3 regions of the Ectobacillus soli genome follow, and region 3 is predicted to be linked to each of the others. Evidence: predicted binding sites of a transcription regulator. Region 3 holds the regulator's gene; each other region holds the start of a gene.
The links. Region 3 encodes Rex, which represses fermentation and respiration genes when NADH is low (regulators of the CRP and FNR family bind a similar motif). Its sites were predicted from a motif close to TTGTGAAATATTTCACAA; they were not measured.

Region 1 (5,690 bases), on a different contig from region 3:
ATCATCATTCTACCCTCCCTAGAGCAGTTAGTGGGTCGATTTTTGTAACGCGTCGTACTGATACAAGGGAACTTACTACACTAATGAGTAATAATACAAGACTGTATATGAATACCATTTTGGCATCTAAGCTAAATGGCATTTCTTTCGGGAAAATAAGAGCCGTCAAATACGTTAAAATTACCCCAATTGCGATACTAATAAATGATAGAACAAACACCTGTGAAACAATCGTGCGTACTAAGAAGCGATTGCTTGCACCAATCGCTTTCATGACGCCAAATTGGTTTGATTTTTGAAGAGTAAGTACATAGAAGAATACTGCAATAACAAAAGCAGAGATGACAACGAGAAAAGCAAGCATCATCGTAATGGTTCCATTTTCTTCTTTATATCCAGGCATACCTTGTACCGCCTTTGCCTTCGTTGCCGTTTCAATTCCACTTATTTGCTTATCTATATTGGCAGCATCCACTTTCGTCCCCTGCACAACAATTGCATTGACAACGTCTTTTATTCCATTATTGGCACCTGGAGCTGCAAATTGATAGGTGCGCCACTCTTCCATTGTTGCAAAAAGGGCAGGTAAGTGATTGTACGTTTGGTTTTCCACAAATCCAATAATTTTGAAGCTTTCCTTCGAACCAGACGCAACGACCGTATCGCCAAGTTTATATCCTTTATCCTTTAATGTCTTGTTTGCAAGCACACCATTTTTAATGGAGGCATCTAACGCTACGCCTTCAACTATTTTTGGTTCTAAAAATGAGCCTGGCTCGATACCAAGAAGGGCAATATCCGTTTTATCTGCTGAATTATCCATTTTTTCTTTCGAAATAGCACCCATTGCAGCACCAAAGGCGGCTACATCTTTCACATTATCTTGTTTCTTTATATCTTGCGCTAACGATTCAGAAAGAAGGGATTTACTAAAGGTAGCACCTGCTCCCTTTTGATATACAACATAATCCGCATTCATATTTTTGACGCTTGCCGCACTTAATGTGGATAGACCATTCCCAAGCCCGGAAAGAATGAATACAAGCCATGCAATGAGAACAATAATAAAACCAATCATGAAATAGCGTAGTTTCGAACGCTGCATTTCTTTCCAACCTAAAAACATCGAATCTCCTCCTTTTTTAAAAGTTACACATCCGTCACTTTTGGTAAAAAAAAGTTTCACGCATACATGAGTATACACATAAGTTACACATCTGTCACCTATTGTTTATTGGAAATCCCATGGAGAATCATTTGTTTTACTGCCTGCATAAACGTATCAGCTGGTACACCGGTATGATTTGGTATATCAATGGTTTGAAAGATAAATCCAATGATCATTTCATTCGAAAGAGAATCAACGAGAAACCCTTCTTTCTTCCCGCGTTCGATTATCCCTTGCAAAGGACGATACATCCCAAAATGCAATTGCTCCAATTTCTCTTTCTTTTTGATGATAGTATTCATTCCCCTACTATCAATCTGACTCGCTGCCCCAAGCATTTGGTGAAGATCTTTGTATTGAAAGATCTTATGAATGAGCTGATCCAACTGCTCTATAAAAGTAGCCTCCGAATCAATCCTTCCGATTTCCTCAACTATTTCATTCATTTCTTCCAGCATGAAATCCATAATCAGTTCTTCTTTGTTCGTATAATATTTATAAATAGCTGCACGTGAAACAGCCATACTTTCTGCCAATAAACTAATGGTAAATCCTTCATAGCCAACCTTAAGAAGTAGTTGCTTCGTCAATGTGAATATCTCTTTCGTTGTAAACTTTCGCTCCCTAGCCACTTCACTCACCCCTCATCCTTACACAGTGCCTTCATTTTACACCTTGCTTTCATCAAAATACTAGCACTTTTGTACAGAATAAAAATACAGCACAGGCGTGAGGTTACAGTTTTGTAACTATTACGTGAAACATGTTACCATAAGGAAGAATAGTACGATTTATAGCTATAAAAATTTTGTAAAAAGGGGCGCTCGTATATGTATATCGTCACAAATCGCATTAAAGTAAAAAAAGGATTTGCTGAAAGAATGGCACCTAATTTTACACGTCCAGGTGTTCTAGAAACATTCGAAGGATTTCTAAAAGTAGAAGTTGCGGTATGTAAAGATTTTGAAGAATATGATGAAATGAGTGTAAACATGTACTGGGATACACTTGAACATTTCCGCGTGTGGCGTGAAAGCGATGCATTCAAAGCAGCACATAGCCGTCCAGCCAAAGACAGTGGCAGCACGCAAGCAGAATCACCGCTACTCGGTAGCCAAATCGTTATCGCTGAAGTAGTAGCAGCGCTTCAAGGTAAGTAACAGTAAAAACAAGAAGGAGGGCTCATCCCTCTTTTTTTATTCTCGCTTTCGTTCCTATACTACCGCCTTTTCCACCTCCCCAAGCACACTCCCTTCTCACCCATCAAAAAAGGCGCTCACTTTTCCCTGAGCACCTTCCCATCTTTATTTCGTTTTCATCCCAGTATAAATCCATACCGCGTCGCGCAAAAACTGCGCAGCGCCTTTATGCGTTTTCTCATAATACGCAGTAAATCGTTCGTCGTCGACATACATCTGTGCGACACCTGCATGTGCTTCCTTCGTATACTGATTCCAGAAATAACAGAGCCACTGCCGGTGCAAATCAGCTGCCTGCTGCGCCAATTCGCCGGCAGGATCACCGGTAACAAATGCTTTGTTCAGTACCTCCAAAACCTGCCCCCCAAGATTTTCAGCCTCTCGGTATTTCTCCTCTGACATCCCTTTTATCTTTTCGTTCGAACGACTAACTTGTTCGTCCCCATATTTCTCTCTTACTTCCTTGCCATACTTCTTTTCGTTCTCATCTATTAGCTGTTGTTTAAATCCTTCAAACTTTTCACGATCACTCATCATTATTCTCCCTTCTCTTACCGCTAACGTCTTCTCTACATTCGTAAGCAAAACGTCTAGCTGTTTTCGCTTTGTCAGAAGCCTTTCACGATGCTCTTCCAATGCTTTTCTGTCATCGAAGGCAGGAGAAAATATGATATTCTTAATCGTTTCCAAATCCACATCAAGCTCGCGGTAAAATAATATTTGTTGCAACTGATCTACTTCCACCTGACTATAAATCCGGTACCCTGACGAATTGATTCTCGCCGGCTTGAGAATCCCAATTTCATCATAATATCGAAGCGTCCTGCTCGTAACCCCAGCTAGCTTTGCCAACATTTGCACCGTATACTCCATACCCTCATCTCCCTGACATCATGACTATAAACCTTTACGTAACGAGAATGTAAAGAGGGATTTTCATCATCATATACACTAGTATTGCTATTTGATTTTAAAAAATCAAACCATAAGAATGGAGGATAACGGAATCAACTCTCTCACGCTCCTAGAAACTATTTTCTTAAAATAGTAATTTTAACTATTTTCACTATGGCATAGTCATAAAACCGCCCTCATCTATTCTTGTTTGAATCTACTCAAATTTCCTTGATTTATAAGTCCCGTAAATAATTGACGGAACTTTAATGGATTGTTAAAATATCGATAGGAATAAATGTGAATCAATTCATATTTTATGGATTTTGTTTTTCTAATAAAATATTAAAAAGGAGGCTATTCATCTTGAAGAGAATTCTAACACTAAGCACTCGGAAGCTGAAGGAAACTGCAAAGCACGGCGGATGCGGAGCATGCCAAACATCTTGCCAGTCCGCTTGCAAAACGTCTTGCGGCGTTGCAAATCAAACGTGTGAAAACACACAGAACAGATAAGAAACAAAACAGATACCGCCCATGCTTCCATACAGATGGGCGGCAATTTTTTGGAGAGTTTGGTGATCAAAGTGATACATCAATATAAATTAAATGGATATAACATCGTGCTCGACACCTACAGCGGATCGGTGCATGTGGTCGACGACCTTGCCTACGAAATCATATCGCTTTATGAAAATATGCCTGCAGAATCAATCATGATTATGATGATGGACAAATATACATTTGATTCTAGCGTCACCGTGGAAGACATTCGTCAAACAATCGCAGATATTGCGGAACTAAAACTAGAGGGACAACTCTTTACTGAAGATGAGTTTAAGGACCTCTCCATAGATTTGCGAAATCGCCAAACGTATATAAAGGCGCTCTGCCTTAATGTTGCGCACACATGTAATCTATCCTGCGAATACTGCTTTGCCAGCCAAGGGAAATACAACGGAGACAGAGCCATCATGAGCTATGAGATTGGACAAAGGGCTATCGATTACTTATTAGACAATTCGGGCCATCACCGAAACCTCGACATCGACTTCTTCGGGGGCGAGCCACTCATGGCCTGGAAGGTTGTCAAACAAATTGTCGCTTACGCAAGAAGCAAAGAAAAAGAGTACAAAAAGACATTCCGCTTCACTTTCACAACAAACGGAATGCTACTCGATGACGAAGTTACTGAATTCTTAAATCAAGAAATGTACAATGTCGTACTTAGCCTTGACGGAAGAAGAGAGGTCCATGACCTACTTCGTAAAACCGTGAACGGAAAAGGAAGCTACGATCATATCGTTCCCAAGTTCCAAAGCTTTATTGAAAAGCGCGGAGACAAAGAATATTACGTACGTGGAACCTACACCGGTAACAACGTTGACTTTACCAATGACATCTTTCATATCGCTGACCTTGGCTTTGACAAGCTCTCCATGGAACCGGTCATCTGTCATCCAAAGGAACCGTATGCACTCACCGAGAAGGACCTCCCTGAGATCTACAACCAATATGAAATTCTCGCCAAGGAAATGCTCACACGCGGTGAAAACGGAAATGGCTTCACCTTCTACCATTACATGCTTGACCTATCCGAAGGCCCTTGCATCCAAAAGAGAATTTCAGGTTGCGGATCCGGAACCGAATATCTCGCTGTCACACCATGGGGCGAGCTCTTCCCTTGCCACCAGTTTGTCGGTGATGCAGCATACAGCATGGGAAACATCTGGGACGGAATCACAAAACCAGACATTCAAGCCCAATTCAAAGAAAGTAACTGCTACTCAAAACCAGAATGTCAGAACTGCTGGGCAAAGCTCTACTGCAGCGGCGGTTGCCCGGCCAACGCACTACACGCAACCGGCTCCCTAAATGGAACGTACGACTTCAGCTGCGACATCTTCCGCAAACGAATCGAATGCTCGATGATGTTGAAGGTTGCTGAATCTATAAAAGAGATGGAAACGGATGAGCAAGCTTAATACAAACATATGAATTCTATGAAACCTTACCGCAAACCCCGGGTAAGGTTTTATTTGGATCATAGCTACTACATCACAAAAAAGAACAGCCTCAAAAATAGAGTGAGCTGTTCCCGCCAGAAAAAACATGATATAAAATTCGATTAAGCGACCTTCTTGCTTACCCCGCCCTTTTGTCTTGTTTCTGGGAAGGTAGCTGCCATAAAGATATATATAGTAGAAAAAGCAATAAAGAAAATCATAGATGGTACGTAGCCTGCGCTACCTAGAATGTAACTCCAAATGATTGTCGCGATTGTTTGCCCTGCATAAGCAAGTGCCCAGAATAAACCGAACATAATCGTCAATCTTTGCGGTGTCATTCCTTTTAATTCGTGCGGAAGATTCAAAAAGATTGGGTACTGAATGTACATGAAAAATCCAGACAAAGCAATTAAAATGTAA
Region 2 (5,690 bases), on a different contig from region 3:
TTGTTTTGTATATAATTCCATTAATTCTTCCACGCCGCATTCAATGATATTATTTTGTTTCATGTAGTAGCACAGAGAACGATTTAAATAGGCAGTTTCAAATTCGGAGCTTGCGATTTCATCCGAATAGGAAATGGATTTGTTGTCAGTAAGTTCTTTAACAAATTGTATGATGCGATCAAGTTTTTCCTTATTATTGTCTCCTGTAATCATGCTTGTTACTGCCAGTGCACCTGCGTTAATCATTGGGTTTAGCGGCTTAGAAGGATTTGTCGTTTCAAGTTTAATAATACTGTTGAATGGATCTCCAGTCGGTTCCATTCCTACTTTAGAAAACACATAGTCGCTACCTCTATCCATAAGTGCAAGCGCGAGCAGAATGACCTTCGAAACGCTTTGCAATGAAAAGAGTGTGCTTGCATTACCAGCCGTTATGATTTCTTGATTTGTTGTAATGATAGCAATTCCTAAATCATCCTGATTTGCACGATTGAGTGCGGGAATATAGGAGGCCAATTTTCCATTGGACGTATACGATTTTGCTTGTTTCAGTAATTGTTCGAGTTCGGTTGCTTCCATACATTGCATCATCTCATCGTTCCTCTCCTATCTACTCTACTTATACAGTAAACGATTATCAAAGGAGATGAAATGATTATTACTTCGTTTTGATATAAAAATTATACAATTTGAATTTTCATCAGATTCGTGGTACCAATTTTTTCAATAGGAACACCAGCTGTAATGATAATGGTATCACCATTTGCAACAAGTGTGGCTTTTTTTGCTTCTTCCACTGCACGTTGTATCATTTCATCTGTGGATGCTACAGGTTTTGTTAGAATTGCGGTGACGCCCCATATCAGTGATAGTTGTCTTTGGACCACTTCATCTGAAGTTATAGCGATAATGGGTGCTTTCGGACGATATTTCGAAATCATTCTTGCTGTGTACCCGCTTTTCGTCGGGGAAAGTATGGCGTTTATATTGAGTGATAGAGCTGCATGCGATACGGATTGTCCGATGGCTTCTGTGACTTGGGGTGTACTTGAATCCATCCGATTTCTTTGCTGTCTGTCATAATCAAGAGACGACTCGGTAGAAATAGAAATTCGGTTCATCGTTTGAACAGATTCAACTGGATAGAGTCCCACCGCAGTTTCACCAGAGAGCATAATCGCATCACTACCATCAAGAACTGCATTTGCCACATCAGATGCTTCTGCCCGCGTTGGTCTAGGATTCTTTTGCATGGAGTCTAGCATTTGTGTAGCTACTATAACAGGTTTGCCGACAGCGTTACACTTTTGAATTAACATCTTCTGTATAAGTGGTACTTCTTCTGCGGGCATTTGGATACCCATATCTCCTCTAGCAACCATCAACCCGTCAGCAACGTCTAGAATAGAGTCGATATGCTGCACCCCTTGCTTATTTTCTATTTTTGGAATAACACGAATGTTAGGTGCCTGATGTTCTTGTAAAATATGCTTAATATTTAGAACATCTGAGGCATCTCGAATATAAGAAGCTGCAATGAAATCTACATGCTGAGAGATACCAAATAGAATGTCTTGCATATCTTTTTCCGTTACACCGGGAAGACGGATGTCTATATCTGGAACATTCATGCCTTTATGATCTTTCAAGATTCCGCCGTGAATGACGGTTGTTTGTAGTTCTTGGTTTCTCTTGTCAACTACTTCTAATTCTAATAATCCATCGTCGAGTAGAAGGCGGGAGCCGATTGCTACATCATCATATAGTCCTTCGTATGTAATAGAAAAATGCTCTGCTGTGCCTAGCACCTTAGTCATAGAAACAATAACAGTTGAACCATCCTCTAACCGCGCTTCGCCCCCAGCAAACTCGTGTGTTCGAATTTTTGGTCCTTTGATATCTAATAAAATGGCAACCGTAATTCCGGTTTGTAACGAAGCAAGACGGATCATTTCAATACGTGCACGATGCTCTTCATAAGTACCATGGGAAAAATTTAGACGTGCCACATTCATGCCAGCTTGGATCAACTCTTTCAATTTTTCTAAGCTGCTACTAGCTGGTCCAATCGTACAAACAATTTTGGTTTTACGCATACTCATCACTCCTTAGTATGGAATACGGTTAGTTTGGGACAAATACTGCGTAGCTATCCAAAAAAGGATAACGTTATAAAAAAAGGCGTCATATAGTGTCCCTTTTCAAAGGGGGTATTAGATATTAAATAAAGTTTGAATATACTGCTAGTGGGAAAATAATATTCTTTCCCAATTTCATGAGTTGTACTTTATTTCTAGTATGAAAGCATGTACATGCTTTAACTACTAGTAAGGAGGAGAAAAAATGGGCTTTTCAATGAAGTATGATGTGATTCCTCAGTATTTAACGTCACCTAGTTTACGAAGATCAGGCCTCTTAATTCAAAAAGTTGTATTTATTGTCGCGCACGATACAGGAAATACGAATTCAACTGCAGCAGAAAATGTAAGCTACTATGAAAGTTCTCGCAATGAAATAAGTGCCTCTGCTCATTTATTTGTAGATGATAAACAAATCATAGAATGTATTCCGGCTTTGACTAATGCACCGGAAAAAGCGTGGCATGTGCGCTATGAAGTAACGGGTGATAATGAGCGCTTTGGTGTGGATGCAAATGATGCAGCAATTGGAGTGGAACTTTGCTTTTCAGATAATGGGTCAATCGATAACGAGGAGGCTTACAAGCGTTACGTGTGGGTTCTTGCATATATCTGCTATCGATTTGGGTTAGACCCTAGCACTAGTATTATAGGACATGAAGAACTTGACCCGTCGAGAAGAGAGGATCCGTCGAACGCATTGCGGTATACAGGACGTACTTTTTCTAATTTAGTACAAGACGTTGTGAATGAATTTAACGCATCAAGCGAAGGCGATAGTCCCGAACCAGTACCGCAGCCATCTCCAAATGGAATAGGAATTGCCACGGTTTTAGTTGATTCATTAAATGTTCGCACCGAGCCGAGCTTAAATGGCTCCATTGTGAAAGTGGTGAATAAGGGAGGAGCCTATATCGTATATAGCGAACAAAATGGCTGGTATAACGTAGGTGGAAATGAGTGGATTAGTGCAAAGCCTCAATACGTTACGTTTACACCTAATGGACAAACTATTCCACCTCCAGCACAGGTTACTTCCGGCATTGCCACAATCCTTGCTGATGCGTTAAATGTTCGTTCAGCCCCTAGCATAAATGGTAGTATCGTGAAGGTTGTATATAAAGGAGAAGCCTATCAAGTATATTATGAACAAAACGGTTGGTACAACGTAGGAGGAAATGAATGGATCAGTGCTAATAGCGCCTATGTTTCATTCGTTCCTAGTGGTACGAGTGCATCTCAACCCAATGTGACTGGGATAGCAACGATTCTTGTCCGTAATCTTAATGTACGAGCAACGCCAAATATGACAGGAAGAATTGTTAAAACAGTGAAAAAGGGAGAAAAGTATATTGTATTTAGTGAGCAAAATGGCTGGTACAACGTAGGAGGAAATGAATGGATTAATGCAAATCCGAGATATGTTAGCTTTCAGTCAAATTAAACGAGAAAGATGCGCCTTTGGTGCATCTTTCTCGTTTTAAAGATGGACATTCATTTGTGAAATCATTCACAAATGTGTCACATCTAAGAGTGTAATTACTTTGCTTCAAATAGTATGCTTATAATGAAACTTGTTATATCAAAAGTCTTGTCCCTTATGAATGGAATGGAGGAGATTCAGATGACTCAATTGATAGAAAAAGTACAAGATGCTTGGCAAAACTTTAAAGGTGCAACTTGGAAACGTGAAATTAATGTCCGTGATTTTATATTACAAAATATGAATGGCTACAACGGGGATGAATCATTCCTAACAGAAGCTACCGATGCAACGAAAACGTTGTGGGCGCAAGTATTGGGGCTTACTCAATTAGAAAGACTAAGTGAAGGCGTCTTAAATATGGATACTGAGATCGTATCAACGATTATCTCGCATAAACCTGGTTATTTAAATAAGGAATTAGAAACGATTGTTGGATTTCAAACTGATGAACCATGTAAGCGCTCTCTCCAACCGTTTGGCGGTATTCGTATGGCAGAGCAAGCATGCGAATCATATGGCTTTAAAGTGAGAGAGGATATAAGTCAAATTTTTCGAGATTGGCGAAAGACTCATAATCAAGGCGTATTTGATGTATATACAGCTGAAATGAAGGCAGCGCGAAAATCAGCTATTATTACAGGATTACCAGATGCGTATGGACGTGGACGTATTATCGGTGATTATCGCCGCGTTGCATTGTATGGTGTAGATCGTCTGATGGAAGAGAAGAAAAATGATTTCGAAAATACATCGAAAACAATGAGTGAGGAAGTTATTCGTCTTCGCGAGGAAATAGCTGAACAGTATCGGGCTCTGTCAGAACTTAAGAAAATGGCAGCTTCCTATGGATTTGATATTTCAAAACCTGCGACTACTGCTCGTGAGGCTTTTCAATGGCTATACTTTGCGTATCTTGCTGCTATTAAAGAGCAAAACGGGGCTGCTATGAGCTTAGGACGTACGTCAACATTCCTTGATATCTATGTAGAACGTGATTTACAAAACGGAACATTAACAGAAGAAGCAGCACAAGAGCTAGTCGATCATTTCATTATGAAGCTTCGTCTTGTGAAATTTGCAAGAACACCCGATTATAATGAACTATTTTCAGGTGATCCAACTTGGGTTACAGAATCCATTGGCGGTGTTGCTTTAGATGGACGTCCACTTGTTACGAAAAACTCATTCCGTTTTCTCCATACATTAACGAACTTAGGACCTGCTCCGGAACCTAACTTGACGGTGCTTTGGTCTACAAAATTACCGCAAGCATTTAAAAACTATTGTGCTCAGATGTCCATCAAGACATCAGCCATCCAGTATGAAAATGATGATGTAATGCGTGCTGAATATGGTGATGATTACGGGATTGCCTGCTGCGTATCCGCTATGCGAATTGGAAAGCAAATGCAATTTTTCGGGGCACGTGCGAATTTAGCGAAAGCACTTTTATATGCCATTAATGGTGGGAAAGATGAAAAACTAAAACAACAAATTGGACCAGAATATGCACCGATTACGGCAGAAGTACTGCAATACGAAGAGGTAATGAAGAAGTTTGACACGATGATGGATTGGCTAGCAGAATTATATATCAACACATTAAATGTTATTCATTACATGCACGATAAATATAGCTATGAACGGATTGAAATGGCTCTACATGACACAGACATTATTCGCACAATGGCAACAGGAATTGCAGGTCTATCTGTTGTAGCAGATTCTCTAAGTGCGATTAAATATGCAAAAGTGATGCCAATTCGCGACGAGAATGGCATTGCTGTGGATTTTGCAATTGAAGGAGAATTTCCTAAATACGGTAATAATGATGATCGTGTGGATAGTATTGCAATTGATATCGTAGAGCGCTTTATGAAGAAGCTTCGTAAACAAAAGACATATCGAGACTCTGTTCCAACCATGTCGATTTTGACCATTACGTCAAATGTTGTATATGGTAAAAAAACAGGAAATACTCCTGATGGTCGTCGTATGGGTGAAGCATTTGCACCAGGTGCAAATCCAATGCATGGCCGAGATACGAAGGGCGCACTGGCATCCTT
Region 3 (5,690 bases):
ATTGCTGGACACATCTATGCAAATCGATTGATAAAGGAAATGCAATTTCCATTACTAGCTCTTGTTGTGTCTGGCGGTCATACTGAACTTGTTTATATGAAGGAGCATGGCTCATTTGAAGTAATTGGCGAAACAAGAGATGATGCAGCGGGAGAAGCTTATGATAAAGTAGCACGGACATTATCATTTCCGTATCCAGGTGGTCCGCATATTGATCGCTTGGCGGCACAAGGGAAGCCGACGATTGATTTGCCGCGAGCATGGTTAGAACATGACTCATATGACTTTAGCTTTAGCGGATTGAAATCGGCTGTTATTAACACTGTGCATAATGCAAGCCAGCGAGGAGAAACAATCGTACCCGAAGATTTGGCTGCTAGCTTTCAAGCGAGCGTTATTGATGTATTAGTAACAAAAACAGTGCGCGCAGCAGAGCAATATAAAGTAAAGCAAGTACTATTAGCTGGTGGAGTTGCTGCAAATAAGGGACTTCGCGGTGCACTAGAACAGGCGTTTCTGGAACAAAATGAAATAGAGCTCATCATTCCGCCTTTGTCCTTGTGTACAGACAATGCAGCAATGATAGGAGCAGCAGGAACGATTCTTTATCAACAAGGAAAGCGTTCGACATTAGCGTTGAATGCGAATCCTGGGTTGCCAATTGAGCGATAATATCCACAGCCTAAAGTAAAGGCTGTGAATAAATCGGTGGAAAGTTTGTGACTAAGTACGATGAGATTGTGTATAGATTTGTGGATAACTGTGGATATAACTGTGGGTAATGTGCGTAACTTATAGGGAAATGCGGAATATCAACGTGCATATGTGCATATCTCTGTGGATAGTGTGTAAAAAGGAGTAGAAGAAGAGCAAAATGCTCATTCCTCTACTCCTTTTTTGTGAAGTACGTTTTACTATCCACATGTGGATAGTGAATGCGGTTATATTTATTAACTTTGCAGTTCTTCCCATTGCGCCATAAGAGATTCAAGCTTCGATTCAGAGGCTTCTTTTTCTTTGTGAATACTTTGTACTTTTTCATAGTCTTGGAACACTTCAGGTGAGCAAAGCTCTTCTTCATAGGCAGTAATCTGTTCTTCTAGCAGCATAATGGTTTCTTCTATTTCCTCAAGCTTACGAGCACGCTGACGATCCTGCTTTTTTTTCTCTTTGTCTTCTTGATAGGTTCGTTTTTCAGTTGGTTCATCAGGTACAATTTCCAATTCCTCTTCTTTCAGACGAGCAATTTCTAATGTTTCTGCTTTTTTCTCTATATAATAATCATAATCGCCCAAATACTCAGTTGTACCAGAGGGTGCTAATTCTATTACCTTGGAAGCAACTCTATTAATAAAATACCGATCATGAGAAACGAAAAGAATTGTTCCTGGGAAATGAATCAAGGCATTTTCTAGAATTTCCTTACTACTTATGTCTAGATGGTTAGTCGGCTCGTCCAATATTAATACGTTACATTTTTGCATCATAAGCTTTGCGAGAGCAAGGCGAGCTTTTTCTCCGCCGCTTAGAGAAGAAACGATTTTTAACACGTCATCTCCAGAGAAGAGAAAATTTCCGAGAATGGTTCGTATTTCTTTTTCAGGCTGCATAGGAAACTCGTCCCATAGCTCATTTAACACGCGCTTGGAGGAAGTGAGAATAGCTTGCTGCTGATCATAGTAACCAATTGTGACATTAGAGCCAAAGGTAATAGAGCCTTTTAGAATGTCTAACTGATGAACCATAGCTTTTAATAAGGTTGATTTACCTATGCCGTTTGGACCGACAAGGGCGACACTGTCACCACGTGATAGGTGCATATTTACATGAGTAATAATTGGGTTTCCTTCATATCCGACAGCTACATCTTGTACGTGCAGTACATCATTTCCACTTTGACGCTCGATTTCAAAATGAAAGGAAGCGGATTTTTCATCATCAGCTGGCCGCGTCATGAGCTCCATGCGTTCTAATTGTTTACGCCGACTTTGCGCACGTTTTGTGGTAGACGCTCTTGCGATGTTACGCTGTACAAAGTCTTGTAGCTTTGCAACCTCGTCTTGTTGCTTTTCGTAGCGCTTCATTTCTTGCTCATACCACTCGGCCTTTTGCTCTAAATATTTACTATAGTTTCCGGTAAAGCGTTTGCTTTGTGTATTAGATATTTCATATACTTGGGTTACGATGCGATCTAAAAAGTATCGGTCATGCGATACGATGAGGATGGCACCTGAATAACTTTGTAAATATTGTTCTAGCCATGTAAGGGTTTCGATATCCAAATGATTGGTTGGTTCATCTAGAATGAGAAGATCAGGCTTTGTAAGCAACAGCTTCCCTAGTGCAAGGCGTGTTTTCTGACCACCGCTTAGCATTGAAATTTGCATCTTGTGTGTTTCGGTGGGAAACCCTAATCCACTGAGAACAGAGCGAATATCGGCTTCGTATTGATAGCCACCTTGATCACTATATAATTGTTGGAGTCTATCGTACTCCGCTAGAACCTTTTCATAACGAGTTTCATTACTGAATACTTCTTCTTTTCCCATTTCCTGCTCCATATTTCGTAGGTCCCGCTCCATTTCTTGCAGTTCCCGAAATACGGAGAGCATTTCTTCGCCAATCGTTAATGAGGTTTCTAAGCCGGTATTTTGTGCTAAGTAACCAATGGTAACGTCTTTTGGTTTAATAATGTCACCCGATTCATACGACATTTCACCTGCAATAATTCGTAGTAAAGTCGATTTACCTGCACCGTTACGCCCTACGAGTGCAACGCGTTCTCGGGATTGTACTTCTAGTTTTATATTGGATAAAATGACATCAGCCCCAAAAAGCTTTGTCAATCCATTTACCTGTAATAAAATCAACGTGTTTCACCTCAAATTAGTTAGTCTACTGTATATTTATAAAAAACTAATGTTTTTCAACATCATTAGAAATGGTGTATAGTTTAATAAGGAGACAATGGTCTCTCTCTATTATACAAGGAAAGCTTTACACCAATAAACTTTCAACGTACATTCTGTTAATAAAGGTCAAATTTCCCTATGGGGTAAACAGAAATCGGAAAGAGAGGGGGATATGATGGAACAGCCTAAAATACCGCAGGCAACTGCGAAACGACTACCCTTGTATTATCGTTTTATTAAAAATTTATCACTTTCAGGAAAACAACGTGTTTCCTCAGCGGAGCTCAGTGAAGCCGTAAAAGTTGATTCGGCTACCATTCGCAGAGATTTTTCGTACTTTGGAGCACTAGGCAAAAAAGGGTACGGTTACAATGTAAACTATTTATTATCATTTTTCAGCCAAACTCTTGATCAAGATGATTTAATTCAAGTAGCATTAATTGGCGTTGGAAATTTAGGAACCGCTTTCTTACACTATAATTTCATGAAAAATAATAACACAAAAATTGAAATGGCTTTTGATGTAGATGAGAAGAAGGTCGGACAGTTTATAGGAGAAGTTCCAGTTTATCATCTAAGTGAAATGGAACAACGGATGGCGGATGTAAAAGTAGCAATACTAACAGTACCGGCAGCCGTAGCACAGTCTGTTACAGATCGATTGTCACAGACGGGCATAGAAGGAATCTTAAATTTCACACCAGCACGTATTAATGTGCCAGAACATATTCGTATTCATCATATTGATTTATCAGTTGAATTACAAACGCTCGTTTATTTTCTGAAACATTATCCGAAATAGTAAGAAATTCACTTACATAAGAAATGCGAAGTATGAAAAAATGGACCAGACTGTGGTCCATTTTTTTACCTATGTTGCTTAATGGTTTCTTGCTTTCCATTTAAGTAGAATGAGGCGAATGGCAAGACCGAAATCAAAGGTAGCCATAAAAATCAGTAAGAGTGTGTAAATATTCCATATCGTAGTTTCCACGCTCGTTATAGCCAAATACGTGAAAATAGCGCCTAGTATTAAATATAGAGTTGCCATAAGCATAGGTGAATTTCTACGCATTTTTAAAATCCTCCAATAATTGTGTGCAAATTTTCAGCTTGTCGCATGATCTTATCCATATTGTTGCTTAATCCAAGGTTCACCAAAATCACGATTGTATTCATCATAACATGTGCAACAATGGGAACTATAATCCGCTTCGTATGTACGTATAAAAAGGAAAAAACAATACCCATAGATGTGTAAATCAAGATATGACTAAAATCGAAGTGAACCGTTGCAAATATGAGCGAGCTTATAATGGCGGCAACAAAAAAATTAAAACGCTTATAAAGGGAACCAAAGAAAATCTTTCGAAACACAATTTCTTCAAGAATCGGGCCGAAAATAGATGTAACTAATATGAACAGAGGAGCAACTTTAGCTATATCTACGAGCCTTTGTGTATTCTCAGAGCCGGGGTTAATACCAAATAGACGCATTTCGATGTTTGCTGCAATTGCTTGAGCAAACATAGCCAGAAACACACCAAGAAACATCCATAGAATCGTGTACATAAGTCCCATCTTACCACGAGCTAGTGGATCATCATCATGTCGAAGAAGCAGCAAGGTGATAATGAGAGCGACTACAAAGCTAATAATTGCCCAGTGCGCGGAAGCCATTTCAATTTGCATATTCCTAGTATAAGTAATGTATAGTCCAGTTTTTAATAAAAGAGGAACGCCAACTAAACTGGAAATTTGCATGACAATATATGTGATAATAATCCACCAATATTTAGTATTCAATTGTCATGTCTCCTTTTCTATATAAATTTACATTCGTAAAAAAGGAAATCCACGTTTAAGAGAGAAAAGAACTAAGTGGTCCTTTTTCAAACAAACGAGCGAAGTTTCACTTTATTGTATCATACAATTTTATAAGAATTACTGAAAGAATGTTTTCAGAAGAAGTGGGTATACTGTTCCAGTATGAGACGACTATTTATGGGATTATATGGGAAAATTTATGAAAATTTATGGTTTATACTTGCAAAAGAAATAGAGATTCATTATTATAAAAGGTGTGTTAGCACTCAATTGAGATGAGTGCTAATAAATAGAAAACTTACATATGAATTGAGGAGGTTATTTTCATGCTAAAGCCATTAGGTGATCGCGTAGTAATTGAACTTGTTGAAGCAGAAGAAAAAACTGCTAGTGGTATTGTGTTACCAGACTCTGCAAAAGAAAAGCCACAAGAAGGCAAGATTGTAGCAGTTGGAACAGGTCGAGTGCTTGAAAACGGAGCGACTGTAGCTTTGGAAGTAGCTGTAGGTGATCGTATTATCTTCTCAAAATATAGTGGTACAGAAGTTAAATACGAAGGTGCAGAATACTTAATTTTACGCGAAAGTGACATTTTAGCTGTAATCGGTTAATTTATACATCTTATTTTTAAAAAATAGGGAGGTACGTAAAAATGGCAAAAGATATTAAATTTAGTGAAGAAGCACGTCGTGCAATGCTTCGCGGTGTAGATACTCTTGCAAACGCAGTAAAAGTTACGCTTGGACCTAAGGGACGTAACGTAGTATTAGAAAAGAAATTCGGTTCTCCGCTTATTACAAATGACGGTGTAACGATCGCAAAGGAAATCGAATTAGAAGATGCATTTGAAAACATGGGTGCAAAATTGGTTGCTGAAGTAGCTAGCAAAACAAACGATGTAGCTGGTGACGGTACAACAACTGCAACGGTTCTTGCGCAAGCAATGATTCG

Region 1: a site for Rex is predicted at 3,560-3,577, ahead of scfA (six-cysteine ranthipeptide SCIFF). Genes of this name have one in related genera too.
Region 2: a site for Rex is predicted at 3,637-3,654, ahead of pflB (formate C-acetyltransferase). Genes of this name have one in related genera too.

Annotation. Positions count from the first base shown of each region.
Region 1 covers NZ_JBGJZM010000005.1:85,745-91,434, forward strand. Annotated here, with positions in the region: gene ACAN53_RS16885 (ABC transporter ATP-binding protein) at 1-5, opposite strand, end outside; gene ACAN53_RS16890 (ABC transporter permease) at 5-1,126, opposite strand; gene ACAN53_RS16895 (TetR/AcrR family transcriptional regulator) at 1,225-1,800, opposite strand; gene ACAN53_RS16900 (heme oxygenase) at 1,999-2,328, shown strand; gene ACAN53_RS16905 (MerR family transcriptional regulator) at 2,473-3,240, opposite strand; gene scfA (six-cysteine ranthipeptide SCIFF) at 3,628-3,777, shown strand; gene scfB (thioether cross-link-forming SCIFF peptide maturase) at 3,849-5,246, shown strand; gene ACAN53_RS16920 (MFS transporter) at 5,390-5,690, opposite strand, start outside.
Region 2 covers NZ_JBGJZM010000003.1:204,276-209,965, forward strand. Annotated here, with positions in the region: gene glsA (glutaminase A) at 1-588, opposite strand, end outside; partial or broken gene pyk (pyruvate kinase) at 684-2,096, opposite strand; gene ACAN53_RS15505 (SH3 domain-containing protein) at 2,344-3,582, shown strand; gene pflB (formate C-acetyltransferase) at 3,763-5,690, shown strand, end outside.
Region 3 covers NZ_JBGJZM010000008.1:4,423-10,112, forward strand. Annotated here, with positions in the region: gene tsaD (tRNA (adenosine(37)-N6)-threonylcarbamoyltransferase complex transferase subunit TsaD) at 1-672, shown strand, start outside; gene ACAN53_RS17760 (ABC-F family ATP-binding cassette domain-containing protein) at 951-2,870, opposite strand; gene ACAN53_RS17765 (redox-sensing transcriptional repressor Rex) at 3,088-3,714, shown strand; gene ACAN53_RS17770 (YdiK family protein) at 3,793-3,987, opposite strand; gene ACAN53_RS17775 (CPBP family intramembrane glutamic endopeptidase) at 3,990-4,718, opposite strand; gene groES (co-chaperone GroES) at 5,066-5,350, shown strand; gene groL (chaperonin GroEL) at 5,392-5,690, shown strand, end outside.